2 linked regions of the Piscinibacter sp. HJYY11 genome follow. The protein of the gene in region 2 binds, or shares a complex with, the protein of the main gene of each other region. Links are inferred from orthologs where the notes say so. Each region holds a gene or a part of one and is shown on either strand. Other genes may lie near its edges.

The links.
Region 1: the proteins of ssb (region 2) and sbcB are in contact, whole or in part, in a crystal structure (PDB 3C94), measured with the Escherichia coli proteins. The link is inferred for Piscinibacter sp. HJYY11 from one-to-one orthologs.

The regions. Positions count from the first base shown.
Region 1 is NZ_JAERQZ010000001.1:1,422,588-1,437,105, reverse strand. Bases 5,084-8,013 are described here. They hold sbcB (exodeoxyribonuclease I), read left to right. Parts: upstream 5,084-5,796; coding sequence 5,797-7,230; downstream 7,231-8,013. Other genes in these bases: acnB (bifunctional aconitate hydratase 2/2-methylisocitrate dehydratase), read right to left, coding at 7,290-8,013; serC (3-phosphoserine/phosphohydroxythreonine transaminase), read right to left, coding at 5,084-5,390. Outside these bases: JI745_RS06480 (hypothetical protein), read right to left, coding at 1-3,915; more of serC, read right to left, coding at 4,308-5,083; more of acnB, read right to left, coding at 8,014-9,884; JI745_RS06460 (hypothetical protein), read right to left, coding at 10,005-10,448; JI745_RS06455 (CoA ester lyase), read right to left, coding at 10,759-11,766; JI745_RS06450 (malate dehydrogenase), read right to left, coding at 11,851-12,837; JI745_RS06445 (GntR family transcriptional regulator), read left to right, coding at 13,024-13,797; sdhC (succinate dehydrogenase, cytochrome b556 subunit), read left to right, coding at 13,901-14,323; sdhD (succinate dehydrogenase, hydrophobic membrane anchor protein), read left to right, coding at 14,332-14,518. UniProt on the Escherichia coli protein: Degrades single-stranded DNA (ssDNA) in a highly processive manner.
Region 2 is NZ_JAERQZ010000001.1:3,089,626-3,104,158, forward strand. The notes cover bases 11,483-14,427. They hold ssb (single-stranded DNA-binding protein), read right to left. Parts: upstream 13,238-14,427; coding sequence 12,728-13,237; downstream 11,483-12,727. Other genes in these bases: chrA (chromate efflux transporter), read right to left, coding at 11,483-11,673; JI745_RS14445 (chromate resistance protein ChrB domain-containing protein), read right to left, coding at 11,663-12,616; JI745_RS14455 (prolyl oligopeptidase family serine peptidase), read right to left, coding at 13,337-14,427. Outside these bases: JI745_RS14365 (ABC transporter substrate-binding protein), read left to right, coding at 1-412; JI745_RS14370 (alpha/beta fold hydrolase), read right to left, coding at 414-1,304; JI745_RS14375 (oxidoreductase-like domain-containing protein), read left to right, coding at 1,361-1,570; JI745_RS14380 (GAF domain-containing protein), read right to left, coding at 1,577-2,134; JI745_RS14385 (HipA family kinase), read left to right, coding at 2,201-2,986; JI745_RS14390 (DUF3037 domain-containing protein), read left to right, coding at 2,964-3,362; selenide, water dikinase SelD, read right to left, coding at 3,367-4,407; tRNA 2-selenouridine(34) synthase MnmH, read left to right, coding at 4,435-5,478; JI745_RS14405 (putative selenate ABC transporter substrate-binding protein), read left to right, coding at 5,487-6,341; JI745_RS14410 (phosphonate ABC transporter ATP-binding protein), read left to right, coding at 6,342-7,151; JI745_RS14415 (ABC transporter permease), read left to right, coding at 7,148-7,972; phosphonate ABC transporter, permease protein PhnE, read left to right, coding at 7,969-8,736; JI745_RS14425 (hypothetical protein), read right to left, coding at 8,759-8,980; JI745_RS14430 (DUF1428 domain-containing protein), read right to left, coding at 9,101-9,460; JI745_RS14435 (ATP-dependent Clp protease proteolytic subunit), read right to left, coding at 9,564-10,166; more of chrA, read right to left, coding at 10,315-11,482; more of JI745_RS14455, read right to left, coding at 14,428-14,533. UniProt on the Escherichia coli protein: Plays an important role in DNA replication, recombination and repair. Binds to ssDNA and to an array of partner proteins to recruit them to their sites of action during DNA metabolism. Acts as a sliding platform that migrates on DNA via reptation.

The sequences.
Region 1 (14,518 bases), 1.7 Mb from region 2 along the record:
CAGGGCGCGCAGGTCATCGCTCTGCAGGTGCGAGATCTGGTCGCTCGTCAGGCCGGCCACTTGCGCTGCCGTGAGGGCAGAGAAGTGGGCGGTGCCGAAGGCGTTCAGGTCTTGCGTGGCGAGCGTGTTGATCTGGTCGGAGGTGAGCGCAGCCGTCTGGGCCGTGGTCAGCGCACCCATCTGGTCGGAGCTCAGGGCACCGAGCTGCTCGCTGGTCAGGCCGCGGATCGCGGCCGTGTTCAGGGCGCGCAGGTCAGCCGTCTCGATGGCGGCGACGTGGTCGCTCGTCAGGTAGCCGACCTGAGCGGCGCTCAGCGAGGCGACTTGTGCCGTGGTCAGCGCGGCGACGTCGGCCGTCTGCAGGTAGGGCAGCTGGTCGCTGTTGAGCGCGGCGATCTGGGCCGTGGTCAGGCGCGGGATCTGGTCGGAGGTCAGCGCGTTCAGGTCGGCGGTGCCGAGGCTGCCGATCTGGGCGGTGGTCAGCGAGGACACCTGGGCCGTGGTCAGCGCGCCAATCTGGTCGGAGGTCAGCGCGGCGAGCTGGTCGGAGCCCAGCGCGCGGATGCCGGCGGTCGTGATGGCGCGCAGGTCCTGGGTCTCGAGGCGCGAGACCTGGTCGGTGGTCAGCGCCTGGATCTGGGACGCCGTCATCGCAGCGAAGTGCTGGGTGCCGAGCGCGTTCAGGTCGTTGGTGGTGATGTTCTCGAACTGCGGCTGGGCTGTCAGCGCGGCGACTTGCGCGGTCGTCAGCGCGGAGAACTGGTCACTGCTCAGCGCGTTGATCTGGTCGGTGCTGAGGTTGCGCAGGGCGGCGGTCGACAGGGCCCGCAGGTCGGCCGTCTCGAAGGCGGCGATGTGGTCGCTGGTCAGCAGGGCGACCTGGTCGCTGTTCAGCGCGGCCACCTGGGCCGTCGTCAGGGCGACGATGTCGGCGGTCTGCATGTACGGCAGTTGGTCGCTGTTCAGCGCGCCGATCTGGGCGGTGGTCAGGCGCGGGATCTGGTCGGACGTGAGCGCATTCAGGTCGGCGGTGCCGAGGCCGGCGATCTGGGCATTGGTCAGCGTGGAGACCTGGGCCGAGGTGAGCGTCGGGATCTGGTCGGACGTGAGGGCGCCGAGCTGCTCGTTGGTGAGCGCGCGGATCGCGTTGCTGCTCAGCGAGCGCAGGTCGTCGCTCTGCAGTTGCGAGATCTGGTCGGTGGTGAGGCCCGCCACTTGCGACGCGGTGAGCGACGCGAAGTGGGCGGTGCCGAGCGCGTTCAGGTCTTGCGTGGCCAGGGTGTTGATCTGGTCGGAGGTCAGCGCAGCGGTCTGGGCGGTCGTCAGGGCACCCACCTGGTCGGAGCTCAGGGCACCGAGCTGCTCGCTGGTCAGGCCGCGGATCGCGGCGGTGTTGATGGCGCGCAGGTCAGCGGTCTCGATCGCGGCGATGTGGTCGCTCGTGAGGTAGCTCACTTGCGAGGCGCTCAGCGTCGCGGCTTGTGCGGTCGTCAGCGCGGCGATGTCGGCGGTCTGCATCGTCGGCAGCTGGTCGCTGTTCAGGGCAGCGATCTGGGCCGTCGTCAGGCGCGGGATCTGATCCGAGCTCAGGGCGTTCAGGTCAGCGGTGCTCAGGCCGCCGATCTGGGCGGTGGTGAGCGACGAGACCTGGGCGCTGGTGAGCGTCGGGACCTGATCGGAGGTGAGGGCACCGAGCTGCTCGTTGGTCAGCGCGCGGATCGCGTTGCTGCTCAGCGAGCGCAGGTCATCGCTTTCGAGGCGCGAGATCTGGTCGCTCGTCAGGCCGGCCACCTGTGCTGCCGTGAGGGCAGAGAAGTGGGCGGTGCCGAGCGCATTCAGGTCTTGCGTGGCCAGGGTGTTGATCTGGTCGGAGGTCAGCGCAGCGGTCTGGGCCGTGGTCAGCGCACCCATCTGGTCGCTGCTCAGGGCGCCGAGCTGCTCGCTCGTCAGGTTGCGGATCGCGGCAGTCGAGAGGGCACGCAGGTCGGCCGTCTCGAGGGCGGCGACATGGTCGCTCGTCAGGTAGCTGACCTGGTCGGAGCGCAGGGCGGCGACCTGGGCGGTCGTCAGCGCAGCGATGTCGGCCGTCTGCATCGTCGGCAGCTGGTCGCTGTTCAGGGCGCCGATCTGGGCGGTCGTCAGGCGCGGGATCTGGTCGGACGTCAGCGCGTTCAGGTCGGCGGTGCTGAGACCGGCGATCTGGCTGTTCGTCAGCGACGAGACCTGGGCGCTGGTGAGCGTCGGCACCTGGTCGGAGGTGAGGGCGCCGAGCTGCTCGTTGGTGAGCGCACGGATGGCGTTGCTGCTCAGCGAGCGCAGGTCATCGCTCTGCAGGCGCGAGATCTGGTCGCTGGTGAAGCCGGCCACCTGGGCGGCGGTGAACGAGGCGAAGTGCGCGGTGCCCAGCGCGTTCAGGTCGTGGGTGGCCAGGGTGTTGATCTGGTCGGACGTGAGGGCAGCGGTCTGGGCCGTGGTCAGCGCGCCGATCTGGTCGGAGCTCAGGGCACCGAGCTGCTCGCTCGTGAGGCCACGGACGGCGGCGGTGCCCAGGGCACGCAGGTCAGCGGTCTCGATGGCGGCGACGTGGTCGCTCGTCAGGTAGCCGACTTGAGCAGCGCTCAGCGAGGCGACTTGTGCCGTGGTCAGGGCGGCGATGTCGGCCGTCTCCATCGTGGGCAGCTGGTCGCTGTTCAGCGCGGCGATCTGGGCGGTCGTCAGGCGCGGGATCTGGTCGGAGGTCAGCGCGTTCAGGTCGGCGGTGCCGAGGCCGCCGATCTGGGCGGTGGTCAGCGACGAGACCTGGGCCGTGGTCAGCAGCGGCACCTGGTCGGACGTGAGGGCGGCGAGCTGGTCGTTGGTGAGCGCGCGGATCGCGTTGCTGCTCAGCGAGCGCAGGTCATCGCTTTGCAGGCGCGAGATCTGGTCGCTGGTGAGGCCGGCGACCTGGGCGGCGGTGAGGCCGGCGAAGTGCGCGGTGCCCAGCGCATTCAGGTCTTGCGTGGTCAGCGTGTTGATCTGGTCGGAGGTGAGCGCGGCGGTCTGGGCCGTGGTCAGCGCACCCATCTGGTCGCTGCTCAGGGCGGCGAGCTGTTCGCTCGTGAGGCCGCGGATCGAGGCGGTGTTGAGCACGCGCAGGTCAGCGGTCTCGATCGCGGCGATGTGGTCGCTCGTGAGGTAGCCGACCTGGCCGGCGCTCAGCGCGGCGACCTGGGCAGTCGTCAGCGCAACGATGTCGGCCGTCTGCATGTAGGGCAGCTGGTCGCTGTTGAGCGCGGCGATCTGGGCCGTCGTCAGGCGCGGGATCTGGTCGGAGGTCAGCGCGTTCAGGTCGGCGGTGCCGAGGCCTGCGATCTGGGCGGTGGTGAGCGAGGTGATCTGGGCCGAGGTCAGCGCGCCGATCTGGTCGGAGGTGAGCGCGGTGAACTGGTCGCTGTTGAAGCTGCGGATCGCGGCGGTCGAGATGGCGCGCAGGTCATCAGTCTGCAGGTGCGCGATCTGGTCGCTGGTGAGGTTCATCAACTGCGACGACGACATCGCGGCGAAGTGCGCGGTGCTGAAGGCGTTGAGGTCTTGCGTGGCGAGCGACGAGAGCTGCTCGGTGGTGAGCGCGGCCACCTGGGCGGTGGTAAAGGCGCCGACCTGGTCGGTCGACAGGGCGCCGATCTGGTCGCTGTTCAGCGCGCGGACGGCGGTGCTCGTCAGGGCGCGCAGGTCGTTCGTCTCGAACGCCATCATGTGGTCACTGTTCAGCGCACCGATGCCGGTGGTCGTGATGGCCGCCATCTGTGCGGTCGTCAGGGCCACGATCTGGTCAGTGCGGAACGCCGCCCAGTCTTCTGTGGTCAGCCCAGCGATCGATCGGGTCGACAAGCCGGCGATCTGCTGGGTGCTCAGTGCGGGGATGATGGTGGCCATGTGGGTTCCTGTTGCAGTTTTTCGGTCGGCGACGTCGGCTTTTCCTTGAACCTGGGTCGCGGCGCTCGAGACGGAAAGTTGTTCGTTTGCTGTCTTTCGTGGGTCGGGAGGGGGTGTGGTGGTGAGGCGCGAATGCACCGTCCACAGGTCTTCCTCTCTTCCCAGTCCGTCGGAATATCGGTGAACACCCCCCCGGACTTAAGGGTGATGTGCAGGCCTTAGTGGCCTCTTTTCCGTGTGCACGGGGGTGCTTGAACGAGCGCGCGAGACATCCGTCACGAACGGGTGCCCAGAACGACAAAGGCCCCGTCGTTGCCGACGGGGCCTGTGCATCCGGAGGTCGTGAAGCTGTTCGCGTTCTCTATATGGAGGGGCCGCGGCGCCCTGAGGCCTCAGCCATGGCGGGCTGCGAATTCCTTCATGTACTGGGCGAGCGCCTGCACGCCCTCGAGGGGCATGGCGTTGTAGATCGAGGCCCGGATGCCGCCCACCGAGCTGTGGCCCTTGAGCTGCACCATGCCGCGCTCGGTGGCGCCCTTGAGGAAGGTGGTGGTGAGCTCTTCGGTGGGCAGGGTGAAGGGCACGTTCATCAGCGAACGGTCGCTGCGCGCGACGGGGCTCTTGTAGAAGGGCGTCGCGTCCAGCAGGTCGTACAGCAGTGCGGCCTTCTTCCGGTTGTGCGCTTCCATCGCGGCGAGGCCGCCTTGTTTCTTCAGCCACTGGTACACGAGCCCGGCGATGTAGATCGCGTAGGTGGGCGGTGTGTTGAGCATGGAGTCGTGGTCGGCCTGCTGCTTGAAGTCGAAGGCATTGGGCGTGATGGGCAGGGCGCGGCCGAGCAGGTCGTCGCGCACGATCACGAGCGTCATGCCGGAGGGGCCCATGTTCTTCTGCGCGCCGGCGAAGATGAGGCCGTAGCGGCTCACGTCGATGGGGCGCGAGAGGATGTCGGACGACATGTCGGCCACGAGCGGCACGTTGCCGGTGTCAGGCACCCAGTGGTACTGCACGCCGCCGATGGTCTCGTTGCTGCAGATGTGCACGTAGGCGGCCTCGGGGTCGAGCTTCCAGGTGTCACGCGGCGGGATGCAGGTGTAGTGCTGCGGCTCGCTGGTGGCGGCTTCGTTGGCCTGGGCGTATTTCTTCGCCTCCTTCAGCGACTTGCTGGCCCACGAGCCGGTGTTGATGACATCGATGCTCTTCTTGTTGCCGAGCAGGTTCATCGGGATGATGCCGTTCATGCCGACACCGCCGCCCTGCAGGAAGAGGATCTTGTAGTTGCTCGGCAGATTCAAGAGCTCCGTCAGGTCGGCCTTGGCCTGCGCATGGATCGACATGAACTCCTTGCCGCGGTGGCTCATCTCCATCACCGACATGCCGGAGCCTTGCCAGTCGAGCATCTCGTCGGCGGCCTGGCGGAGCACGGATTCGGGGAGGACGGCGGGGCCGGCGCTGAAGTTGTAGGCGCGAGTCATGTCTCTTGAACGGTTTGCGGAAGGGGACGGGGTAGCTTAGCTGATGGGGGTGCGCGGCTGGCAGTACAGATGGCGCGGATATGGGGGATGACAGAGCGGCACATCGGGCCTGGGGTGAGGGGCTCCGTTCATGTCCCCCGACGAGGATCGCTCCCGCGAGCCTCGTCTCCTCCTTTACTTCACTGCGCCCCTCACCCCAGGCCCGATGTGCGAGACGCTCTGCCCTGCGAAAGATGTATTTCGCGGCCGTGGTGGCGTGCGGGGCTGGGGTGTCGCACGGAGCGAAGTAAAGGAGGAGCAAGGGATCACGGGAGTGATCTCTTGCGGGGGACATGAGCGGAGTGCGATACCCCAGCCCCGCACGCTCGCGCCGAACAACACAAGGCGCCTGTTAGATTCCAAGCCCATGAGTGAAATGAGCTTCTTCTGGCACGACTACGAAACCTTCGGTCGTGTGCCGCGCCGTGACCGGCCTTCGCAGTTTGCGGGCGTGCGCACCGATGCGGATCTGAACGAGATCGGCAAGCCGGTGATGGTGTATTGCCAGCCCGCGCCCGACTACCTGCCCGACCCCGAGTCGTGTCTGCTCACCGGCATCCTGCCGCAGGTGTGCCTGGCCCAGGGCCTGCCCGAGCATGCGTTTGCCGATCTGATCGAGAAGGAGCTGGCGACGCCCGGCACCATCGGCGTGGGCTACAACTCCATCCGCTTCGACGATGAAGTGACCCGCCATCTCTTCTGGCGCAACCTCATCGACCCCTATGCGCGCGAGTGGCAGAACGAGTGCGGCCGGTGGGACCTGCTCGACGTGGTGCGCGTCACCTGGGCGCTGCGGCCCGAAGGCATCGAGTGGCCGGTGCACGAGGATGGCCGGCCTTCGTTCAAGCTCGAGCACCTGACCAAGGCCAACGGCCTGCTCCACGAAGCGGCGCACGATGCACTCTCCGACGTGCGCGCCACCATCGCAGTGGCCCGGCTCATCAAGACGCGCCAGCCCAAGCTGTGGGACTTCTGCCTGCGCCTGCGCCGCAAAGACGAGGTGATCCGCGAAATGGGCGTGGGCAAGCCTTTCCTGCACGTCTCGGGCATGTACGGCGTGGAGCGCGGCTGCATGGCGCTCGTGTGGCCGCTCGCGCCGCACCCGACCAACAAGAACGAAGTCATTGTGTGGGACCTGGCCACCGACCCGAGCGAGCTCTTCACCCTCGGCGTGGAGGCGATCCGCGAGCGCATGTTCAGCAAGGCCGATGCGCTGCCCGAGGGCGTGGCGCGCCTGCCGATCAAGACCATCCACATCAACAAGTCGCCCATCGTGGTGGGCAACCTCAAGACGCTGAGCGATGCCGTGGCGGCGAAGTGGGGCGTCGACGTGGCGCTGGGCCTGCGACACGCGGAGCTGTGCGCGCAGAAAGGCCAGCTGCTCGCCGGCATGTGGCCCGCGGTGTTCGACCGCCCGCAAGTGGAGGGCAAGCCCGATGTCGACGAAGACCTCTACGGCGGATTCGTCGGCAACGAAGACCGCCGCACCCTGCAGCGCCTGCGTGGCCTGACGCCCGAGCAACTGGCGGAGAAACGCCCGGTGTTTGCCGACAAGCGGCTCGACGAGCTTCTGTTCCGCTACCGCGCGCGCAACTTCCCGCACACGCTCAACGATGTCGAGCGGCTGCAGTGGCAGGAGCATTGCGCCCACAAGCTGCACGACGGCGCCGGTGGGGCGCTCACGCTGGAAGCGTTCTTCGAGCGCATCGACCAGCTCGAGCCCGAGGCCGACGAGCGGGCGCAGGAAATCCTGGGCGCGCTCGTCGACTACGCGACCGAGATCGCCCCCGAGCGCGACTGAACCAAATGAAAAAGCCCGCGGTGTGAGCCGCGGGCTTTTGGCTTGTGAGCGCTGAGCGATCAGGCCGTCGTCACCGACTTCGCCGTCTCGACGTACTCGTCGATCTGGTTGAAGTTGAGGTAGCGGTACACGCTCGCCTTGTCGGCGTCGATGATGCCCATCTCCTTCAGGTACTCGGCCGGCGAGGGCAGCTTGCCCAGGCGCGAGGCGATGGCCGCGAGCTCCGCCGAGCCGAGGAACACGTTGGTGTTCTTGCCCAGGCGGTTCGGGAAGTTGCGGGTCGAGGTGGAGATCACCGTCGCGCCCTCGCGCACCTGCGCCTGGTTGCCCATGCACAGCGAGCAGCCCGGCATCTCGGTGCGCGCGCCGGCGGTGCCGAAGGCGGCGTAGTGGCCTTCCTTGATCAGCTCGTCCTGGTCCATCTTGGTCGGCGGGGCCACCCACAGCTTGACCGGGATGTCGCGCTGGCCGCCGAGCAGCTTGGCAGCCGCACGGAAGTGGCCGATGTTGGTCATGCACGAGCCGATGAAGGCTTCGTCGATCTTGGTGCCTTGCACTTCCGACAGGAACTTGGCGTCGTCCGGGTCGTTCGGGCAGCAGACGATCGGCTCCTTGATGTCGGCCAGGTCGATCTCGATGACGGCGGCGTACTCGGCGTCCTTGTCGGCTTCGAGCAGCTGCGGGTTGGCGAGCCAGGCTTCGACCTTCTCGATGCGGCGCTGCAGGGTGCGGGCGTCGGCATACCCGTTGGCGATCATGTTCTTCATCAGAACGACGTTCGACTGCAGGTACTCGGCGACCGGCTCCTTGTTGAGCTTGATCGTGCAGCCGGCGGCCGAGCGCTCGGCGGAAGCGTCCGACAGTTCGAAGGCTTGCTCGACCTTCAGGTTCGGCAGGCCTTCGATCTCGAGCACGCGGCCCGAGAAGATGTTCTTCTTGCCGGCCTTGGCGACCGTCAGCAGGCCTTGCTTGATCGCGTAGAGCGGAATCGCATGCACGAGGTCACGCAGGGTGACGCCCGGCTGCAGCTCGCCCTTGAAGCGCACCAGCACCGATTCGGGCATGTCGAGCGGCATCACGCCGGTCGCCGCTGCGAAGGCGACGAGGCCCGAGCCGGCGGGGAAGGAGATGCCGATCGGGAAGCGGGTGTGCGAGTCGCCGCCGGTGCCCACGGTGTCGGGCAGCAGCAGGCGGTTGAGCCAGCTGTGGATCACGCCGTCGCCCGGGCGCAGGGCCACGCCGCCGCGGTTGCTGATGAAGGCCGGCAGCTCGCGGTGCATCTTCACGTCGACCGGCTTCGGGTAGGCCGCGGTGTGGCAGAAGGACTGCATCACCATGTCGGCGCTGAAGCCCAGGCAGGCCAGGTCCTTCAGCTCGTCCCGGGTCATCGGGCCCGTCGTGTCTTGCGAGCCGACGGTGGTCATCTTGGGCTCGCAGTAGGTGCCCGGGCGGATGCCCTGGCCTTCGGGCAGGCCGCAGGCGCGGCCGACCATCTTCTGCGCGAGCGTGAAGCCCTTGCCGCTGTCGACCGGTGCCTTGGGCAGGCGGAACACGGTGGAGGCGGGCAGACCGAGGAATTCGCGCGCGTTGGCGGTCAGCGAGCGGCCGATGATGAGGTTGATGCGGCCGCCGGCACGCACTTCGTCGAGCAGCACGTCGCTCTTGAGCGCGAAGGTGGCGACTGTCTGGCCGTTCTTCTCGAGCTTGCCGTCGTAGGGATAGACGTCGATCACGTCGCCCATCTCGAGCTTCGAGACATCGACCTCGATCGGCAGCGCGCCGGAGTCTTCCTGGGTGTTGAAGAAGATCGGGGCGATCTTGCCGCCGAGGGTGACGCCGCCGAAGCGCTTGTTCGGCACGAAGGGGATGTCTTCGCCGGTGGCCCAGATCACCGAGTTGGTGGCCGACTTGCGCGAAGAGCCGGTGCCGACCACGTCGCCCACGTAGGCCACGAGGTGGCCCTTCTTCTTCAGATCTTCGATGAACTGCATCGGGCCGCGCTTGCCGTCTTCCTCGGGCTTGAAGGCCGCGTCGGGGCGGGTGTTCTTCAGCATCGCGAGGTAGTGCAGCGGGATGTCGGGGCGGCTCCACGCATCGGGGGCCGGCGACAGGTCGTCCGTGTTGGTTTCGCCGGGCACCTTGAAGACGGTGACGGTGATCTTCTTCGCGACTTCGGGGCGCGAGGTGAACCACTCGGCGTCGGCCCAGGACTGGATGACTTCCTTCGCCTTGGCGTTACCAGCCTTGGCTTTGGTGGCGACGTCGTTGAAGAAGTCGAACATCAGCAGCGTCTTCTTCAGCGCATTGGCGGCGACCGAGGCGACGTCAGCGTGGTCGAGCAGGTCGACCAGCGGCTGCACGTTGTAGCCGCCGACCATGGTGCCGAGCAGCTCGGTGGCCTTGGCCTTGGAGATGAGGGCGACCGTCACGTCGCCATGGGCGACGGCGGAGAGGAAGGAGGCCTTGACCTTGGCCGCGTCGTCCACGCCCGGGGGCACGCGGTGGGTCAGGAGGTCCAGCAGAAACTCGCCTTCGCCGGCCGGGGGAGCCTTGAGCAGCTCGATGACCTCGGCCGTCTGCTGGGCGGTCAGGGGCAGCGGCGGGATGCCGAGCGCGGCGCGGTCAGCAACGTGTTGGCGATAGGCTTGAAGCATGGAGGTCTCCGGGTGGTGCAAAGCAAGAAAAAGGGGAAGCAAGATTCCTGCGCGCGGAGCGAGCAGGGTCTTGCCATGCGGTCATGACGTTTGCGTGCGCACCCGGAGAAGCCCGTCGAATCACGACTTCGAGGCCTCCATGGCGGCACGCTGCTTCTCGTGCACGCAAGCATCGACCAGGCGCTGGCCGATCTTGGTGTCCATCAGCATGGACTTGTTGGCGATCTGCAGCAGCAGGGTGCGGCCCTTGACGTCTTCCAGGCGCAACGCGCCGGTGGACGAGACGCTGGGCTTCATCGTCCAGGTGTCCTTCTTGAACTTGACGTCGACGTAGCCCGGGTACTTCGGGTTCATCGAGACGTCGATCGTCTGCTTGAAGTCGCATTCGTAGACGCCGAAGTGCGTGCGCTCGGCAGCGTCGAGCTGGGCCTGGTCGGCCTGGGGCAGCGGCTTCTCGGCGGCGGCCGGTTTCTTCGCAGCGGGCTTGGCGGCCGTCTGGGCCATGGCGGCGCCGCCAGCGAGGGCGAAGGACACGGCAACGGCAAGTGCGATGCGGGAGGTCATGGATCCACTCCTGGTGTTGAGGAAGCACGGATTGTGAAGGGGCACTCACAACGGCTTTCCAGGGCGGAATCCCGGATTGAAACAATTTGCTGGGCTGACTTTGCGGGGCGTGCGCGCGTGCGGTGCAGCGTGTCAGCGCTTGGTGCGGCATGCACGGGCAACGCCGGCCGCGTGGGTGTGCGTGAAGTCACGAACACGACGCCCGAGGCCTTCCCACGCCGCGTGCGCAACGTGCTAGCGGCACAAGCGCGCACGGTCGCGGCGCTGAAACATTTGTTCGCCAAGCCGAAAACCGCGGGCGTGAAGGAGTTCACGACGCCGCTCCCGGGGTGTCGGCGAAAAACAGCTCTTCGACCTGCGCCGGCAGGTCCTGGCCCGTCTGCCGGGCGCGTTCGAGCACATGCCAGAAGTAGCGGAAGCTCGCGCGGTCGTGCAGGGTGTCGCGGTGGCTGATCGGCGCCCAGTCGGCCGCCTGCGCGGCCATCAGGATCTCGATCGCCTGGTCGGTCTCGGCGACCGTGGGGGCGAAGCTCTCGACGATGGGCTGGATCTGGTCGGGATGGATGCTCCACATGCGCAGGTAGCCGAGCTGGCGCGACGCCTTCTGCGCAGCGGCGCGCAGCAGGTCGAGCTTGCGGAACTCGGTCACCACGCAATGCGAGGGTGTCTTGTTCGACGCGTGGCAGGCGGCCGAGATCTCGAGCTTGGCGCGCAGCACCAGCGGGTGCTCGAACTGGCCTTGTGCGCTCATGCCGGCCTGCGGGATGGCGCCGCGATGGGCGGAGACGAAGTCCATCAAGCCGAACGACAGCGACTCGATGCGCGGATGCGCGGCGATGCGCTGGACCTCGCGCAACGCACCATGCGTCTCGATCAGCACGTGCACCGGCAGCACACGCTTGTGGCCGTGTTCGACCATGGCCTGATCGACGGCGCGGACGGCGGCCTGCGCCTCGTCGAAGCCCGCGACCTTGGGCACCGTCAGGTAGGCGAGGCGCTGGCCGGCCCGCTTCACCAGCGTGGCCACGTCGGCATCGAAGCTCGGGTGGTCGACCGGGTGAACCCGTGCGCCCACGCGGCCGTGCAGGTTGAGCTCGGAGGTCGCCATCTCGGCCACCAGGTGGGCATGCTCGGCCTCGCCACCAACCGGCGCGCCGTCTTCGCAATCGAGCGTGACGTCGAAGATCGGCCCGAGTTCGGCCTGCAGTTGCAGGCTCTTCCTCATGCGCGCCTCGACGCCGCAGTAGTGGTCGCAGACAGGCAACGACGGCGCGATCTCGCGCGCGTCGAAGAGGGCTTGTCTGGGATGAAGCGGCATGGCGTTCAGCGTGGGCGGGTCGGCGGGGGCGAAAAAAAGGCCAGCAGCGTGATGCACCGGCCTTTTTGTTTGCGCTTGACGCGATCAGAGCAGGTGCTTGACGCCGTCTTGCTCTTCCTGCAGTTCCTTCAGCGTGATGTTGATGCGCTCCTGGCTGAAGGCATCGATCGGCAGGCCTTCGACGATCTTGTACTTGCCGCCTTCGGTGGTGACCGGGTAGCCGAACATCACGTCCTTCGGGATGCCGTATTCGCCATTCGAGGGCACGCCCATGGTGACCCACTTGCCGTTGGTGCCCAGGGCCCAGTCGCGCATGTGGTCGATGGCGGCGTTGGCGGCCGAGGCGGCCGACGACAGGCCACGCGCTTCGATGATGGCGGCGCCGCGCTTGCCGACGGTGGGCAGGAACACGTCCTTGTTCCACACATCGTCGTTGATCGTTTCCTTGACCGACTTGCCATCGATGGTGGCGAAGCGGTAGTCGGCGTACATCGTCGGCGAGTGGTTGCCCCACACGGCGAGCTTCTCAATGGCGGCGACCGGCTTGCCGGTCTTGGCGGCGATCTGCGAAGCGGCGCGGTTGTGGTCGAGGCGCAGCATGGCGGTGAAGTTCTCGCGCGGCAGGCTGGGGGCGCTCTTCATCGCGATGTATGCGTTCGTATTGGCAGGGTTGCCGACGACCAGCACCTTGACGTTGCGCGAGGCGACCTTGTCGAGGGCCTTGCCCTGGGCGGTGAAGATCTGGGCGTTGGCGGCCAGCAGGTCCTTGCGTTCCATGCCGGGGCCACGGGGGCGGGCGCCGACGAGCAGGGCGTAGTCGGTGTCCTTGAAAGCGGTGTTGGCGTCGCCGTGGGCTTCGATGCCGGCGAGCAGCGGGAACGCGCAGTCGTCGAGTTCCATGATCACGCCCTTGAGTGCCTTCTGGGCCTTCTCGTCGGGGATCTCGAGCAGCTGCAGGATGACCGGCTGGTCCTTGCCCAGCATCTCGCCCGAGGCGATACGGAACAGCAGGGCGTAGCCGATCTGGCCAGCAGCGCCGGTGACGGCGACACGAACGGGTTTCTTGCTCATGGAAGGCTCCGGAAGGTTCAGGGGGATGGTGGAATTCGGGCCGCGGCGGGCGCTTTTCTGGTGAGCCGGGGAGTTTAGGCGAGTCTAGGTGGCAACCCTGGGTGTGTCAATGCTCTTATGTCTTATATAAGACATCTTTCAAATGGGCGTGGACGCAAACCGGGCGCCTGTGTTGCAATTCCGGACATGGCCACGTCGACGTCCGTCCCTGCTGCTGCCCGCCCCGCGGAAGGCGAAGCCGATGGCCCGGCATTCAGCCCGCTGTATCAGCAGATCAAGTCGCTGATCACGCGCAGCCTGCAGAGCGGCGAGTGGAAGCCGGGTGAGGCCATCCCGAGCGAGATGGAGCTCGCCGCGCGCTTCAAGGTGAGCCAGGGCACGGTGCGCAAGGCGATCGATGCCTTGGCCGACGAGAACCTGGTCGTGCGCCGCCAGGGCAAGGGCACCTTCGTCGCAACGCATGCGGAAGAAAAGATCCAGTACCGCTTCCTGCGCCTGATGCCCGACGACGGCCAGCCTGGCGGGGCCGAGCGGCGCTTCATCGATTGCCGCCGGGTGCGCGCTCCCGCCGACGTGGCGCGTGCGCTGGAACTGAAGGCCGGTGACATGGCGGTGCAGGTGCGGCGTGTGCTGCATTTCCACGGCTCGCCGGTCGTGCTCGACGACATCTGGCTCAACGGGACGCTCTTCAAGGGCCTGACGGCCGAGCGCCTGAGCGAATACCAGGGGCCGATGTATGGCCTCTTCGAAACCGAATTCGGCGTGCGCATGATCCGCGCCGAAGAGCAGCTGCGTGCGGTTGCCGCCGATGCCGGGGCGGCGGAGCTGCTTCAAGTTCCGCTGGGCGCACCCTTGCTCAGCGTGGAGCGGCTGTCGCGGACCTATGGCGACAAGCCGGTGGAGCTGCGCCGGGGCCTGTACAACACCCAGGCGCATTACTACCGCAATGAGCTGAGCTGAGGACCAAGCAGGGCGAACCGCGACCGCAGAAAGGTGCGTGTCAGGCGAAACCCTGCTGCGTTGCAATAAACTCCGAAAGTTTCTACAGGATTACAGGTTGGGCATGGCACAGACCACAGCGAAGCAAAGACCCGGCGCCAACATGCGCCTCATCGAAGCCACGCAATACCGGCTTCCGCCCGCCGGATGGGTGTCGATCCTTCATCGCGTGAGCGGCATCCTGATGTTCGTGCTGCTGCCGTTCATCATCTGGCTGCTCGACAAGAGCCTCACGTCCGACATCAGCTACGGCGAGTTCACCAGCGCGTTCGTGGGCGGCTTGTGGATCTTCCCGGCCATCATCGTCAAGCTCGTCGTGCTGGCCCTGATCTGGGCCTACCTGCATCACTTCATCGCCGGCCTGCGCCACCTGTGGATGGACGCGACCCACTCGGTGTCGAAGGAATTCGGCCGTGTCTCGGCGCTCGTGACGCTGGCCCTGAGCATCGTGCTGACACTGGCCCTCGGTTTCAAGCTCTTTTTCTGATCAAGAACATGACGACTCCGAACTACGGTTCCAAGCGCACGGTGGTCGGTGCGCACTACGGCCTGCGCGACTGGCTCGCCCAGCGCGTCACCGCGGTGCTGATGGCGCTCTTCACCATCGTGCTGATCGTGCAGGTGCTGCTGCCCGGCCCGATGGGCTATGACAAATGGGCCGGCATCTTCTCCACGCAGTGGA
Region 2 (14,533 bases):
CTCGCTGCGCGACAAGGCCGCGGGCCTGCCGGTGATCGGCCTGTCGGTCACCTTCACCGACACCAAGCGCCTGGGCAAGCACCTGACGGGGCTGGCCATGGCCTCGGTGTTCCCGAGTGCGCAGGTGATGAAGTTCGCGGTCGTGCGCAACTTCCACGCATCGATGGACGCGGCCGGCCTCACCACCACCGGCCTCGGCCTGGAGAGCTGGATCAACGCGCAGGTGATCGCCGAGGCGCTGCGCCGCGCGGGCCGCGACGTCACGCGCGAGAAGCTGCGCAGCGCGCTCGCGGGCCTGCGCAATTTCGAGGTCGGCGAAGTCGCGGTGAACTTCTCCAACGCCGCGCCCTACGTGGGCACGACGGCGGTGAAGCTCGGCATCTTCGGGCCCGACGGGATCCTTCGGTCCTGATCTAGAAAAACGCGAGCAGCGCCTGGGCCGTCTCGGCCGGCGCTTCTTCCGGCACGAAGTGGCCGCTGGGCAGCGCCTCGCCGCTCACGCGGCCGCTGCACTGGGCCTGCCACAGCTCCAGCGGCTTGAACATGCGATGCACCACGCCGCGCGTGCCCCACAGCACCTGCGTATCGCAGGCGATGCGTTCGCCGGCGGCGCGCGAGGCGCGGTCGTGTTCGAGGTCGATGCCCGCGGAGGCACGGTAGTCCTCGCAGATGGCGTGGATGCTCTCGGGCACGACGAAGCAGCGTTCGTATTCGGCGATCGCCTCGGGCTCCAGGTAGGCCATGCCAGCGCTGCCCCAGCCGCCGAGCTTCCAGCGCAGGTAGAAGAGCGGGTCGCCGCCGATCATGCGTTCGGGCAGCGGCGCGGGCTGGATCAGGTGGAACCAGTGGTAGTAGGCGGCGGCGAAGCGCATGTCGGTCGCCTCGTACATGTCGAGCGTGGGCGCGATGTCGAGCACGCTGAGCTTGGTGACCGCGTCGGGGTGGTCGAGCGCGAGGCGGTGCGCGACGCGGCCGCCGCGGTCATGGCCGACGAGACCGAAGCGCGGGTGGCCGAGCGTGCGCATCAGCGCCACCATGTCGGCGGCCATCACCCGCTTGCTGTAGGTGGCGTGCTGAGGGTCGCCCGGCGGTTTGGAGGAATCGCCATAGCCGCGCAGGTCGGGCATCACGAGGAAGAAGCGCTCGCGCAAGCGAATCGCCACGCGGTGCCAGATGACATGCGTCTGCGGGAAGCCATGCAAGAGCAGCAGCGGCGGCGCGCCGGCCTGGCCGCCGGTGCGGGCGAAGATCTGCTGGCCGTTGACCTCGTACCGGGTCGCCTCGAAACCGTCGAACCATGCCATGGTGATCACCTCCGGGGCTGCGATCTTGTCACGGGGCGGCTATCCTCGCCGCCTTCATGTCGACCCCCATCACCAGCGTGGCCGAGGCGCAGGCCATGTTCGGCGAACTGCAGCAGCGTGCACAGGCCGCGGGCCTGTCGCTGCGCGTGCCGCCGCCCGAGCCCACCACCTGCTGCGGGCGCGGCTGCAATGGCTGCGTGTGGGAGGGCTGGTACGCCGCGGTCGAGTACTGGCGCGAAGAAGCGCTGCTGGCGCTCGGCCCTTAGCGGCCGTTAGCGGCGCGTCGGCGGCTCCACCGGGGCCAGCGTCCACTCGGGCACACGGCGGCGGTCGGCACTGTCGATCTTGCGTGCGACGAGCTGTGCGCACATGCGCAGCGTGTCGACATCCTTGCGACGCAGGTGCTCGTTGGGCGCGGTGCTGAAGCAGCACAGCGTGCCGTAGGTCTGGCCGTCGGGCAGCACGATGGGCGTGCTCAGGTGCGCGCCCACGCGGAAGGGCGTGGCCGGCAGGTCGGGCAGCCGGGCCGCGTCGTGCACGAGTTCCGGCAGGCGGCCGTCGACGACGCGCAGGCAGTAGCTCGACTCCAGCTCGCCGCTATCGCCCACCTGCACGGGCGGTGCGACCTCGGCCTTGTCGACGAAGCGCATCACCCGTTCGCCGTCGACGAACTCGGAGACAAAAACCACGTCCATGCCCAGCTTCTCGCGCAGCGAGTGCAGCACCTCGGGCACGGCACGGTCGATGTCGGCATCGGCCGTGTCGGCGGTCGCGACCAGCAGTTCGGAGACCTTCACGAAAAGGGAATCGAGTTCAAAAGCGTCGGGCATGCCGCAAGGTTGCCACGAGTCGCCGCCGGCTGCGAAGCCCCGGCCCTTCAGGGGACAATGCCGCGCATGGCCGCCCTGCGCACCGTCCACGCCACCCGCTACCTCACGCCGCTGCGCGAAGGTGGCTCGCTGCCGGCCATCGTGGAGGCCGACGACGATGGGCTCTACGTGCTCAAGTTCCGTGGCGCCGGCCAGGGGCCGAAGGCGCTGATCGCCGAGCTCGTCGCGGGCGAGATGGCCCGCACGCTCGGCCTGCCGGTGCCAGAGATCGTGCTGATGGAACTCGACGCCGAACTCGCCCGCACCGAGCCCGACCCCGAGATCCAGGACCTGCTCCGCGCGAGCGGCGGCCTCAACCTCGCGCTCGATTACCTGCCCGGCTCGATGACCTTCGACCCGCTGGCCGAGCGGCCCGACGGCGAGCTGGCCTCGCGCATCGTGTGGTTCGATGCCTTCGTGACCAACATCGACCGCACGCCGCGCAATGCCAACCTGCTGCTGTGGCACCGGGGCCTGTGGCTCATCGACCATGGCGCGGCGCTCTACTTCCACCACAGCTGGGACGACTTCCTGCAGCGCGCGATGAAGCCCTTCGTGCCGATCCGGGACCACGTGCTGCTGCCCTTCGCCAACCGATTGCAGGAGGTCGATGCCGCCATGGTCGCGATGCTCACGCCCGAGCGCATCAGCGAGATCGTGGCGCTCGTGCCCGAGTCGTGGCTGCTGCCCGACCCGTTCTTCTCGGGCCCCGACGCCCAGCGCCGGGCCTATGTCGACTATTTCAAGCGCCGGCTGCAGGCACCGCGCGCCTTCCTGGAGGAGGCCGCCCGTGCCCACGCTGCACACGTATGACTACGCCATCGTGCGCGTGGTGCCGCGCGTGGAGCGGGGCGAGTTCGTCAACGTGGGCGCGATCGTGTCGTGCAAGCGCGCCAGCTTCCTGAAGGCGCGCATCGAGCTCGACGAAGCCCGCGTGCTGGCGCTCGCGCCGGACCTCGACCTCGTGCCCGTGCGCGCCACGCTGCGCGCCATTCCCGACATCTGCGCCGGTGGCGAGGCAGCGGGTGCACTGCGCCACCTGTCGGCGCGCGAGCGTTTCGACTGGCTGGTGGCGCCGCGCAGCACGGTGATCCAGACCTCGCCGGTGCATACCGGCCGCTGCGATGACCTCGACCTCGCGCTCGAGAAGCTGATCGCGCGCATGGTGCGGGTCGCGCCCGCGGGCTGAACGTTCAGGCCACCCGCACGCGTGGCTCGCCGTCCGTGAGGCGCCCGATCACGGCGGCATCGTCGAAACCTGCGGCCGTGAAACGCGCCAGCACCGTGTCGGCTGCCTCGGGCGCGCATGACACGAGCAGGCCACCGCTCGTCTGCGGGTCGGTGAGCAGGGCTTGTTGCCAGGGCAAGAGGGCCGCATCGAGCGACACCGCAGCACCGTAGCCCGACCAGTTGCGCGCCGAAGCGCCCGTGGCCACGCCCTCGCGGGCAAACGCCGTGGCCGTGCCGATCAGCGGCACCTTGGCCATCTCCACCTCGGCGGCGAGCCTGGAGCCGCGGCACACCTCCAGCAGATGGCCCAGCAGGCCGAAGCCGGTCACGTCGGTCATCGCATGCACACCGTCGATCTCGGCCAGCACGCTGCCCACGCGGTTGAGCTGCGTCGTGTGGCGGACCATCTCGGCATACCCTTTCGCATCGAGCCGGCCTTTCTTCAGCGCGGCCGAGAGGATGCCCACGCCCAGCGGCTTGCCCAGCACCAGCAGGTCGCCCGCCTGCGCATCGGCGTTGCGGCGCACGCGCTGCGGGTGCACGAGGCCCAGGGCCACCAGGCCGTAGATCGGCTCGAGCACGTCGATCGAGTGGCCTCCCGCGATCGGAATGCCGGCCTCACGGCAGACACTCGCCCCGCCTTCGAGGATGGCGCCGATCACCTCGAGCGGCAGCTTGTCGAGCGGCATGCCCACCAGCGCCAGCGCCATGATGGGCGTGCCGCCCATCGCGTAGATGTCGGAAATCGCGTTGGTGGCGGCGATGCGCCCGAAGTCGCGCGGGTCATCGACAATCGGCGTGAAGAAGTCGGTGGTGGCCACGAGCGCCTGCTGGTCGTTGAGGCGGTACACCGCGGCATCGTCGGCGGTCTCGGTGCCCACCATCAGCTCCGGCGGGATCAGGCCCAGCGGGGCACGCGAGAGGATCTCGGCCAGCACGCCCGGCGCGATCTTGCAGCCGCAGCCGCCACCGTGGGAAAACGAAGTGAGTTTGATCGGGTCCATGCCCGCGAGTGTCGAACAAAAACAGCGATGAGTCACAAGCTCTACACCGTTGAAAATCTGAAGGAGTTCAGCGTCATCATCGACGCCCGCTCGCCGTCGGAATACGCGCTCGACCACATCCCCGGCGCCATCAACTGCCCGGTGCTCGACGACGAAGAGCGCCGCATCACCGGCACGACCTACGTGCAGGTCTCGGCCTTCGAGGCGCGCAAGATCGGCGGTGCGATGGTGGCGCGCAACATCGCCCGCCACCTCGACGAAAGTTTTGCCGACAAGCCGCGCGACTGGCGCCCGCTCATCTACTGCTGGCGCGGCGGCATGCGCAGCGGCAGCTTCGTCAACTGGTTGCGCCTGGTGGGCTGGGACGCGCAGCAGTTGAAGGGTGGCTACAAGGCCTTTCGCCACCACGTGATGGAGCGGCTCAATGCACTGTGTCCGGCGCTGCAGCTGCACGTGCTGTGCGGCCCGACCGGCAGTGCCAAGACGCGCGTGCTGCAAGCCCTGCGTGAGCAGGGTGAACAGGTGCTCGACCTCGAAGCGCTGGCCGCGCACCGCGGCTCGGTGCTGGGCGCGGTGCCCGGCCGCGAGCAGCCGTCGCAGAAAGGATTCGAGACCCAGCTGATGAGTGCGCTGGAGCCGCTCGACCCGACCCGCCGCGTGTGGGTCGAGGCCGAGAGCCGGCGCATCGGCCGCATCACCGTGCCCGATGCGCTGCTGCTGCGCCTGCGCGAAAGCCCGGTCGTGGAGATCGTGGCCACGCCCGAGGCGCGGCTCGCCTACCTGCTGCGCGACTACGCCTGGCTTGGCGACGACCCGAAGGGCCTGGCCGACAAGCTCGGCGGCCTGAAAGGCCTGCTGCCCAACGAGACGCTCGAACAGTGGCAAGCCTGGGCGCTGGCGCGTGAGCTGCCGCCGCTCTTTGCCGCGCTGATGGCCGAGCACTACGACCCGCAATACGCCCGCTCGCAGGGCCGCCACCTGCAGCGGCTCACGCAGGCGCGGCGCGTCGAGACCGACGACCTCACGCCCGACGGCATCACCGCCCTGGCCCGACAGATCACTTCACTCTGACGCACGACATGAACATCCTTCGCCGACACCTGCTCTGCCTCGCCCTCCTCACTGCCGCCCCGTGGGCACACGCCCAGACGGTGCTGCGCGTGACGGCGATCCCCGACGAGTCGCCCACCGAGCTCGCACGCAAGTTCGCGCCGCTGGGCGCGTACCTGGAATCGAAGCTCGGCATGAAGGTCGAGTGGACGCCGGTCACCGACTACCCGGCGGCGGTCGAGACCCTGGTCCACCGTAAGATCGACCTCGCCTGGTTCGGCGGCTTCACCTTCGTGCAGGCGCATGTGCGCTCGGGTGGCAAAGCGGTGCCGCTGGTGCAGCGTGAGGAGGACGAGCGCTTCCGTTCGGTCTTCATCACCGACGCGAAAAGCGGCATCGCCAAGCTCGACGACCTGAAGGGCAAGACCCTGAGCTTCGGCTCGGCCTCCAGCACCTCCGGCCACCTGATGCCGCGCAGCTTCCTGCTGGCCTCGAAGATCAACCCCGACGTGGACCTGAAGCGCGTGAGCTTCTCCGGCGCACACGACGCGACGATTGCCGCGGTGGCCAGCGGCAAGGTCGACGCCGGCGCGCTCAACATCTCGGTGTGGGAGAAATTCGTCGCCGAGAAAAAGGTCGACACCGCGCAGGTGAAGGTCTTCTACACCACGCCGACGTACTACGACTACAACTGGACGGTGCATGCCGACATGCCGGCCGAGCTGCGCGAAAAGATCAAGCAGGCCTTCCTCGCACTCGACCCCAACACGCCGCAGGGCAAGGAGATCCTCGCGCTGCAACGCGCGACGCGCTTCGTGCCGACCAAGGCCGAGAACTACACCGGCATCCGCGCGGCGGCCGAAAACGCCGGGCTGCTGAAGTAAGTGGTCGAGCTGCAGCAGCTGTCGGTCGCGGCCGCCGAAGGCGCGCGCGGTGCCGCGCTCAAAGGCGTGAGCCTGCGCATCGCGCCGGGCGAGCAGGTAGCGGTGATCGGTGCCTCGGGCGCCGGCAAGACCACGCTCTTGATGGCGCTCGCCTGCGCGCTGCAGCCCTTGTCGGGCGAATTGAAGCTCTTCGACGTGGCACCGTGGCGCTTGAGCACCGCTCAGCGCCAGCGGCTGCGGGCCCGGCTCTTCCTCGCGCCCCAGGTGCCGCCGCTGCCGCCGCGCCAGCGGGTGGTGGCCTCGGTGCTCGCCGGCCGCCTGCCGACGATGGGCCTGTGGGCCAGCCTGCGCACGCTGTGGCACCCGCGCGAGGCTTCGGTGGCGCACGAGGCGCTGACCACGCTGGACCTGGCCGACAAACTCTGGGAGCGCGTCGACTGGCTCTCCGGCGGCGAACGCCAGCGTGTGGGCCTCGCGCGTGCGCTCGTTTCGCAAGCCGAGCTGTGGCTGATCGACGAGCCGTTGTCGGCGCTCGACCCGACCCGCGCGCAGCAGGTCATCACCACGCTGACCGAGCGCGCGCGCCGCGAGCAGCGCACGCTGGTGTGCAGCCTGCACCAGGTGGCGGTGGCGCGTGAGCGATTTCCGCGCATCGTGGCGTTGCGCGATGGCGAGTGTGTCTACGACGGACCCGCAAGCGGCCTGAGCGACGACGCGCTGCAAGCGCTCTATGCCGGGCGCGACACCGACGAGGGCTCACACCCTGCACCGCCCCGTGCGCCTGGCCTGCCCGAGGCGATGTGCCGTTGAACGCCGCCCTGCCCCTGCGCGACCCGGCCTGGCTGCGCCGCTGGTCGGCGCTGCTCGTGGGCGCGGTGCTGCTGTGGCCGCTGGTGGTGTGGACCGAGTTCAACCCCCTGGTGCTCGCCGACGCCCGCAGCCTCGCGTCGACCTGGAACTTCGTGCGCGACTTCGCACCGCCGCGCCATGACGCGGAGTTCCTCGCGATGCTGGCGCGCGAGACCTGGCGCACCGTGGCCATTGCGACGGCCGGGCTCACGCTCGCCTGGCTCATCGCCGTGCCGCTCGCCTTGCTGGCGAGCACGCGGCTGTCGGTCAGCGCCCTCGGCACGCGCATGGCCTGGGGGCCACAAGCCCTGCGGCAGGCGGCGCGCTGGCTGCTGGTGCTGCTGCGCTCCATCCCCGAGCTGGTGTGGGCGCTGGTCTTCGTGCGCGTCGTCGGCCTCGGGCCCACCGCCGGCGTGCTGGCGATCGCCATCGCCTACGGCGGCATGCTCGGCAAGGTCTACGCCGAGATCCTCGACAGCAGCGATGCCACGCCCACGCTCACGCTGCTGCGCAACGGCAGCGGCCGGCTGCAGGCGCTCTTCTTCGGCGCGCTGCCGCAGTGCGCGCCCGAGCTCACGAGCTACACGCTGTACCGCTGGGAGTGCGCGATCCGCTCGTCGGTGGTGCTGGGTTTCGTCGGCGCCGGGGGTCTGGGGCAGCAACTCGACACGGCGACCAAGATGTTCGCCGGTGCGGAGGTGGGCGCGATCCTGCTGGTGTTCGTCGCGCTCGTGGCGTTGAGCGACCGGCTCAGCGCATGGCTGCGCAGGGAGATCGCATGACGAGCCGTCGACGTGCGCTCCTGGTCGTGTTGGGCATCGCCGCGCTCGTGCTCGCGAGCTTCGCGACGCTGGACCTGCGCTGGGCCGAATTCCTCTCGCTGGGGGCGCTGCAGAAGATGGGGGCGTTCGGTGCGAGCTTCTTCCCGCCGGAGAGCTCGACCGGTTTCCTGCGCAAGACGCTGCAGGCCGCCGGCGAGACGCTCGCCATGTCGCTCCTCGGCACGCTGCTCGCCGTGGCGGCCGGGCTCGTGATCGCGCTGCCGGCGAGCGCGCGCCACCACCGGGCCGCGCGCGGCGCCGCACGCCTCGTGCTGAACGTGCTGCGCTCGGTGCCCGAGCTGGTGTGGGCCTCACTGCTGCTCGTGGCCGCCGGGCTCGGGCCCTTGCCGGGCACGCTGGCGCTTGCGCTGCACACGACCGGCGTGCTGGGGCGGCTCTTCGCCGAGGCGATCGAGAACACCGCGCCCGAGCCGGCGCTCGCGCTGCGCGTGCGCGGCGTGTCAGGCGCGCAGGTGTTCCTCTGGGCCACGCTGCCGCAGGTGCTGCCGCAGCTGCTCTCGTATGCGCTCTACCGCTGGGAGAACAACATCCGTGCCGCCGCCGTGCTGGGCGTGGTGGGCGCAGGCGGGCTGGGCCAGATGCTCAGCTACCACTTGAGCCTCTTTCAGATGCACGAGAGCTGCACCGTGCTGCTGGCCATGATGGCGCTGGTGCTGGCCGTCGATGCGCTGTCGTTCCTGACCAGGCGGGTGCTGACCCGCTGAAGAACCCGCTGAAGAAGCAAGCTCAGCTGGGCTGCCCTTCCACCTGGATCGCGCGGGCTGCGAGGTAGCGATGGAAGTCGCTCAGCGGAATGGCCGTCACCCCGCGGGTGTCGCCCTCGGACCAGCTCAGGGTGACGTCGAATTCCGACTCCTGGAATTCGATCGGGCCTTCGGGGATCGTGATGTTGGGACCGTCACCCTCGCGGTAGACCACGGGGCCGGTGATGCGTGCGCTTTGGGACATGGCGTTTGCTCCTGTGTGCCGGGGTCGATGGACACCCATTCTCGAAACCGGCCGGGCATGACCACAACCGGGCAAAGTCTTTCGCGGCTGTAGGTTCCGTCCTACAGCGGCAACCACTGGTTACGCCTCGACGAGGCTGCTGAAGCCGCCCCAGATCATGCGTTCGCTGTCGAAGGGCATGCTCTTCGGGTCGAGGTTGGCAATGCGCGGGTCGGCCATCACCTTGGCGTTGACCTCGTCGCGCTGCTCGCGGGAGTTGTAGACGATCCAGGAAAAGATGACGACTTCGTCGTCCTTCAGCTGCACCGCCTGCGGGAAGGAGGTGAGCCGGCCGGCCTGCACGTCGTCGGCCAGGCCTTCGAAGTAGGCGACCGCGCCGTGCTCCTTCCAGACGACGGCCGCGTCTTGTGCAAGCTGGCGGTAGGCCTCGATCTTGTCCTTCGGGACGGCCAAGAGGAAGCCATCGACGTAGTGCGGCATCGGGTCGCTCCTTGCATCGGAAGACGGGACGCCTGCAGCGTAGCGTGCCCTGCGCCGCTGTGGAAGGCCAGGGCTTTTATGTCTTGCCCCGGCCTGACCTCGATCAACCCAGGTCGTTCTGCGTCTCGACGATGCGCGAGACGATGCCGTAGTCGATCGCTTCCTGGGCGCTCAGCCAGAAGTCGCGCTCCATGTCGACCTTGACGGTGTCGTACGGCTTGCCCGTCTGCTTGGAGATCACGCGGGCGATGCGCTCGCGGGTGCGGATGATCTCCTTTGCCTGGATGGCGATGTCGGTCGCCTGGCCGCCGGCGCCGCCGGCCGGCTGGTGGATCATGAAGCGCGTGTTGGGCAGGCACAGGCGGCGCTCTTTCGGCGCGGCCAGGAAGATGTGCGCACCGGCACTGGCCACCCAGCCGGTGCCGACCACCGTGACCGGGGCGCGCACGAAGCGGATCATGTCGTGAATGGCGTCGCCCGATTCGACGTGGCCGCCGGGCGAGGAGATCAGCATGGTGATCGGGGCGTCCGACTCCTCCGACAGCGCCAGCAGGCGGCGGCAGGTGGCGTAGGCGCTCTTGTCGTCGATGCCGCCGAAGACGAGCACGTAGCGCGACTTGAACGCGAGCTGGTCTTCGAGGCGGTCGGTCTTGTCGATGCTGACGACGGGCTTGGCGTCGTCGTCGTGGGAACGTTGCGGGGTCATGGATGCCTCCTGTGTGAGATGCGCAAATTGTGCCCCTCTGCGTTCCATCACGATCGAAAGGGACAGACGCTGGGGTCAACGCTGTGGACAAGTGCTGCACACCCTGTGGGCAAGCGGTGCGCAAGCAGTGTGCAGGCTGTGAGTATCGCTAGCGCAGCAGCATCTGGAAGGCGAGCCCGGCCACTGCGCTGGCGGCGATCACCGGGATGACGCCCACCTTGAAGCGGAACAGCGCCACGCCCGCCACCAGGCCGATCACGGCCGGAGCCCACTCGAAGGGACCGCCGAGTCCTTTGGGCCACAGCACGTGGTACGCGAAGAACACCGCCAGGTTGACGATCACGCCCACCACGGCGGCGGTGATGCCGGTGAGCGGCGCGGTGAACTGCAGCTTGCCGTGCGTCGTCTCGATGAAGGGCGCGCCCAGCAGGATGAAGAAGAACGAGGGCAGGAAGGTGAAGAAGGTGACGACCGTGGCGGCCACCGCACCGGCGAGCACGAGCGCATCGGGGCCGAAGATGGCCTTGGTCCAGCCGCCCACGAAGCCGACGAACGACACCACCATGATCAGCGGGCCCGGCGTGGTCTCGCCGAGCGCGAGGCCGTCGATCATCTGCGGGCCGGTGAGCCACTGGTGGTGGTCGACCGCGCCCTGGTAGACGTAGGGCAGCACCGCATACGCACCGCCGAAGGTGAGCAGCGCCGCCTTGGTGAAGAACCAGGCCATCTGCGTGAGCACGGCGTCCCACCCATAGGCCGCGGTGAGGCCGCCGATGGCCAGCGCCCACAGGCCGAGGAAGACGACGAGCACGGCGCGAAAGCGCGACCAGCTGAAGCGGGCGTGCTCCGGCGTGGGTGTGTCGTCGTCGATGACGGCCGGCCCGTGGCCCGCCACCGCCTTGCCGTGGCCGCCGCCGGCGCTGAACTTGCCCGGCACGACACGGCCGCCAAGGTAGCCGATCACCCCGGCCGCCAGCACGATCAACGGGAACGGCAGCTGCAGCGCAAAGATCGCCACGAACGCCGCCACCGCGATGCCCCACAGCCAGCCGTTCTTCAGCGTGCGCGAACCCACGCGCCAGGCGGCGTGCACCACCAGCGCGGTCACCGCGGGCTTGATGCCGTAGAAAAGCCCGGCGATCACCGGCACGTGGCCGAAGGCCATGTACACCCACGACAGCGCGACCAGGATGAAGAGCGAGGGCAGCACGAAGAGACCACCCGCCACGATGCCACCCCAGGTGCGGTGCAGCAGCCAGCCGATGTAGGTGGCGAGCTGCTGCGCCTCGGGGCCGGGCAGCAGCATGCAGTAGTTGAGCGCGTGCAGGAAGCGGCCTTCGGAGATCCAGCGGCGGCGCTCGACCAGCTCTTCGTGCATCACGGCGATCTGCCCCGCCGGGCCACCGAAGCTGATGAAACCGAGCTTGAGCCAGAAACGGAAGGCCTCGGCGCGGGAGATGGGCTGCGGGGGCGCCGGCGGGGCGGCGATCGTGGGATCAATGGTCATCGCGGGTCAGCTGCAGGGCAGCGTAGAGAGCGTCGAACAGCGGCACGGCGGCCGCGAGAAGGGCATCGTCACGCGCATGCAGCGCCTGCAGGCCACGCACCACGGCCTCGACGCCGGGCGCCTCATCGACCGGCGCACCGCCGACGTCGATGCAGTGCACGAGCGCGGCCAGGCGGCGCAGGGCGGGGTCGCCCAGCAGCGCAAAACTTTCGGCCACCACCTCGAAGGTGACGCGGTCGCCCACGTGGGTGAAGGTGGCACCGTCGAAGTCGTAGCCGAGCGCCGCTTTCGGGCATTTCGCCGGATCGGCCAGCCAGATGAAACGGGGCGAGCGGTCGATGAATCGCTGCACCAGCCACGCAGTGGCCAGGCGGTCGACCCAGGGGCGCTTGCGGGTGGCCCAGGTGCGACCCTGGTGGTCGGCGATGTCGCGCGGCTCGATGGCGAGATCGGCCGCGCAAGGCTCCCCGGGCGAGAGGTGGCGCTCGATGTCGACCCGAAGCGCGGCCAGCGCCTCGGCCGCCTTCTCACTGGCGGGGCCGGGGAAGAAGTCGCTGGCCTGGATCGCCTGGCCCTGCTGCTCCAGCGTGCGCAGGGTCTTGCGCAGCTGGGCTTCGCTCGCCTTCTTCAGCGCGGCGCGCGTCTGCCTGATCGATTGCAGCAGCTCGGCACAGGCCTCACGCCGGTCGAAGAGGGCGCGAAACGCCAGCTCCTGCGCCTCGTCGTGCGCGGGCACGTGCAGCAGGTGCGCCTCGGCACCGGCCTCACGGATGGTGGCTGCAAGTTCGCACAGGGCGCGGGCAGTGGGGGCGTGCTCGGGGAGCACGTACACCCCCTCGCGCAGCGTGCCGGCACCCGTGGCCTTGAGCGCGCGCCACACGCGCACGCGCAGGCCGCTCGGCGTGGTGGGCAGCGTCGCGGTGAGGATCAGCCACAGGGTCATGCAGCAAATGTCTCACCTCGAGATGACTGCTACAAGACCCTTTTCCGAGCTTCGAAATGACAACGCCGTGCGCAAGGCACGGCGTGGTTCAGGAGAAGGAGCGCGCGGGGCTCAGAACGGGATGTCGTCATCCATGTCGTCGAAGCCGGTCGACGACTTCGCGGCGGGCTTGCTCGCCGCCGGACGCGCCGCCGGGGCGCTGCGCTCGCCACCGCCACCACCACCTTGCGCGCCGCGGCTGTAGCCACCGCCGACTTCGTCGCCACCACCACCACCGCCGCCGCCTTCACGGCCGCCGAGCAGCTGCATGTTCTCGGCAATGACTTCGGTCGTGTACTTCTCGACGCCGTCCTTGTCGGTCCACTTGCGGGTCTTCAGGCGCCCTTCGACGTAGACCGGGCGGCCCTTCTTCAGGTATTCGCCGGCGATCTCGGCCAGGCGGTCGTAGAAGACGACACGGTGCCACTCGGTCTCTTCGACCTTGTCGCCGCTGTTCTTGTCTTTCCAGTTGCGCGTGGTCGCAATGGTGATGTTGCAGATGGCGGCGCCGTTGGCCGTGTAGCGCACTTCGGGGTCGCGGCCCAGGTTGCCGATGAGGATGACTTTGTTGATTGAGGCCATGGGCGCTCCAGAAAGAGGTAGATCGGGAATGCCTGAATTATGAGGCGCGACGCCGCTGGGGGCATTCCCTCGGCCGGGCTCCCTCGTCAGGGTTCCTCCTCAGGGCTGGAACCCGGCCACCCCCATCTGCCAGAGGAAGAACGACAGCATGTCGGCCCGTTCCTCGAGCTGCTGCTTCTTGGTGCTGCCGATGCCGTGGCCGGCGTCGTATTCCAGGCGCAGCAGCACCGGCTTGCCGCTGGTGGTGGCGGCCATCAGGCGGGCCGCGGTCTTGGTGCTGGTCCACACTTCCACCCGCGGATCGTTCACGCCGTGTGTCAGCAGCACGGCAGGGTAGGCGGTGCCAGGCTTGATGTGGGCATAGGGGCTCATCGCCAGCAGCGACTTGAAGCCGGCCTCGGTCTTGACGCTACCGAACTCCGGGATGTTGGGCACGCCGTTGGCCGTGGTTTCCATGCGCAGCATGTCGAGCGCACCGACGGCCGGGATCACGGCCGCAAACAGGTCGGGCCGCTCGACCATGGCCATGCCCACCAGGATGCCGCCCGCGCTGCCGCCGAGGATGCCCAGCTTCGAGGGCGAGGTGTATTTCTGCGCGACGAGGTACTCGGCGCAGGCGATGAAGTCCTTCCAGGTGTTGGGCTTGGTCGCCTGGAAGCCGGCGCGGTACCACTCCTCGCCGTAGACGCTGCTGCCACGCGGGTTGGCGATGGCGTACACGCCGCCCTGGTCGAGCCACGCCAGGCGGCTCAGGCTGTAGAAGGGCTCCTCGGTCGAGCCGTAGCTCGCGTAGCCGTAGAGGATGGTGGGGTTGCTGCCGTCGAGCTTCACGTCGGCGCGGTGGATGATGGACATCGGCACCAGCGCGCCATCGTGGCTCTTCACCTTCACCTCGGTGGCGACGATTCCCGGCGGCTGGTCGTAGGGCCCGGCCGGCTGCAGGCCGGTGTTGCGCACGCTGCCATCGGCCGCCACCTCGTAGACCTGGCGCGCCGCATTCCAGCTCTGCAGGTCGATCAGCACGCCGGGCAGGCGGGGGTTGGCGGCGCTGGCACCGCCTTCGGAATTCACCAGCTCGAACGAGCCTTCGAGCGGCAGCTTCACTTCCACCGGTGCGCCGGTGGTGCCATGCGGGCGCTTGTAGAGGCGCTTGATGTTGCCGTCGCGCGCTTCGATGTAGAGCGCGTCTGACGCGGCCGCCACGTTGACCACCACCCGCTCGGAGGCCGGCATCACGGGCTCGGCCTTCTGCACGTCGGGCTCGTCGAGGCGCATCGCGAGCACCTTCGAGCGTGG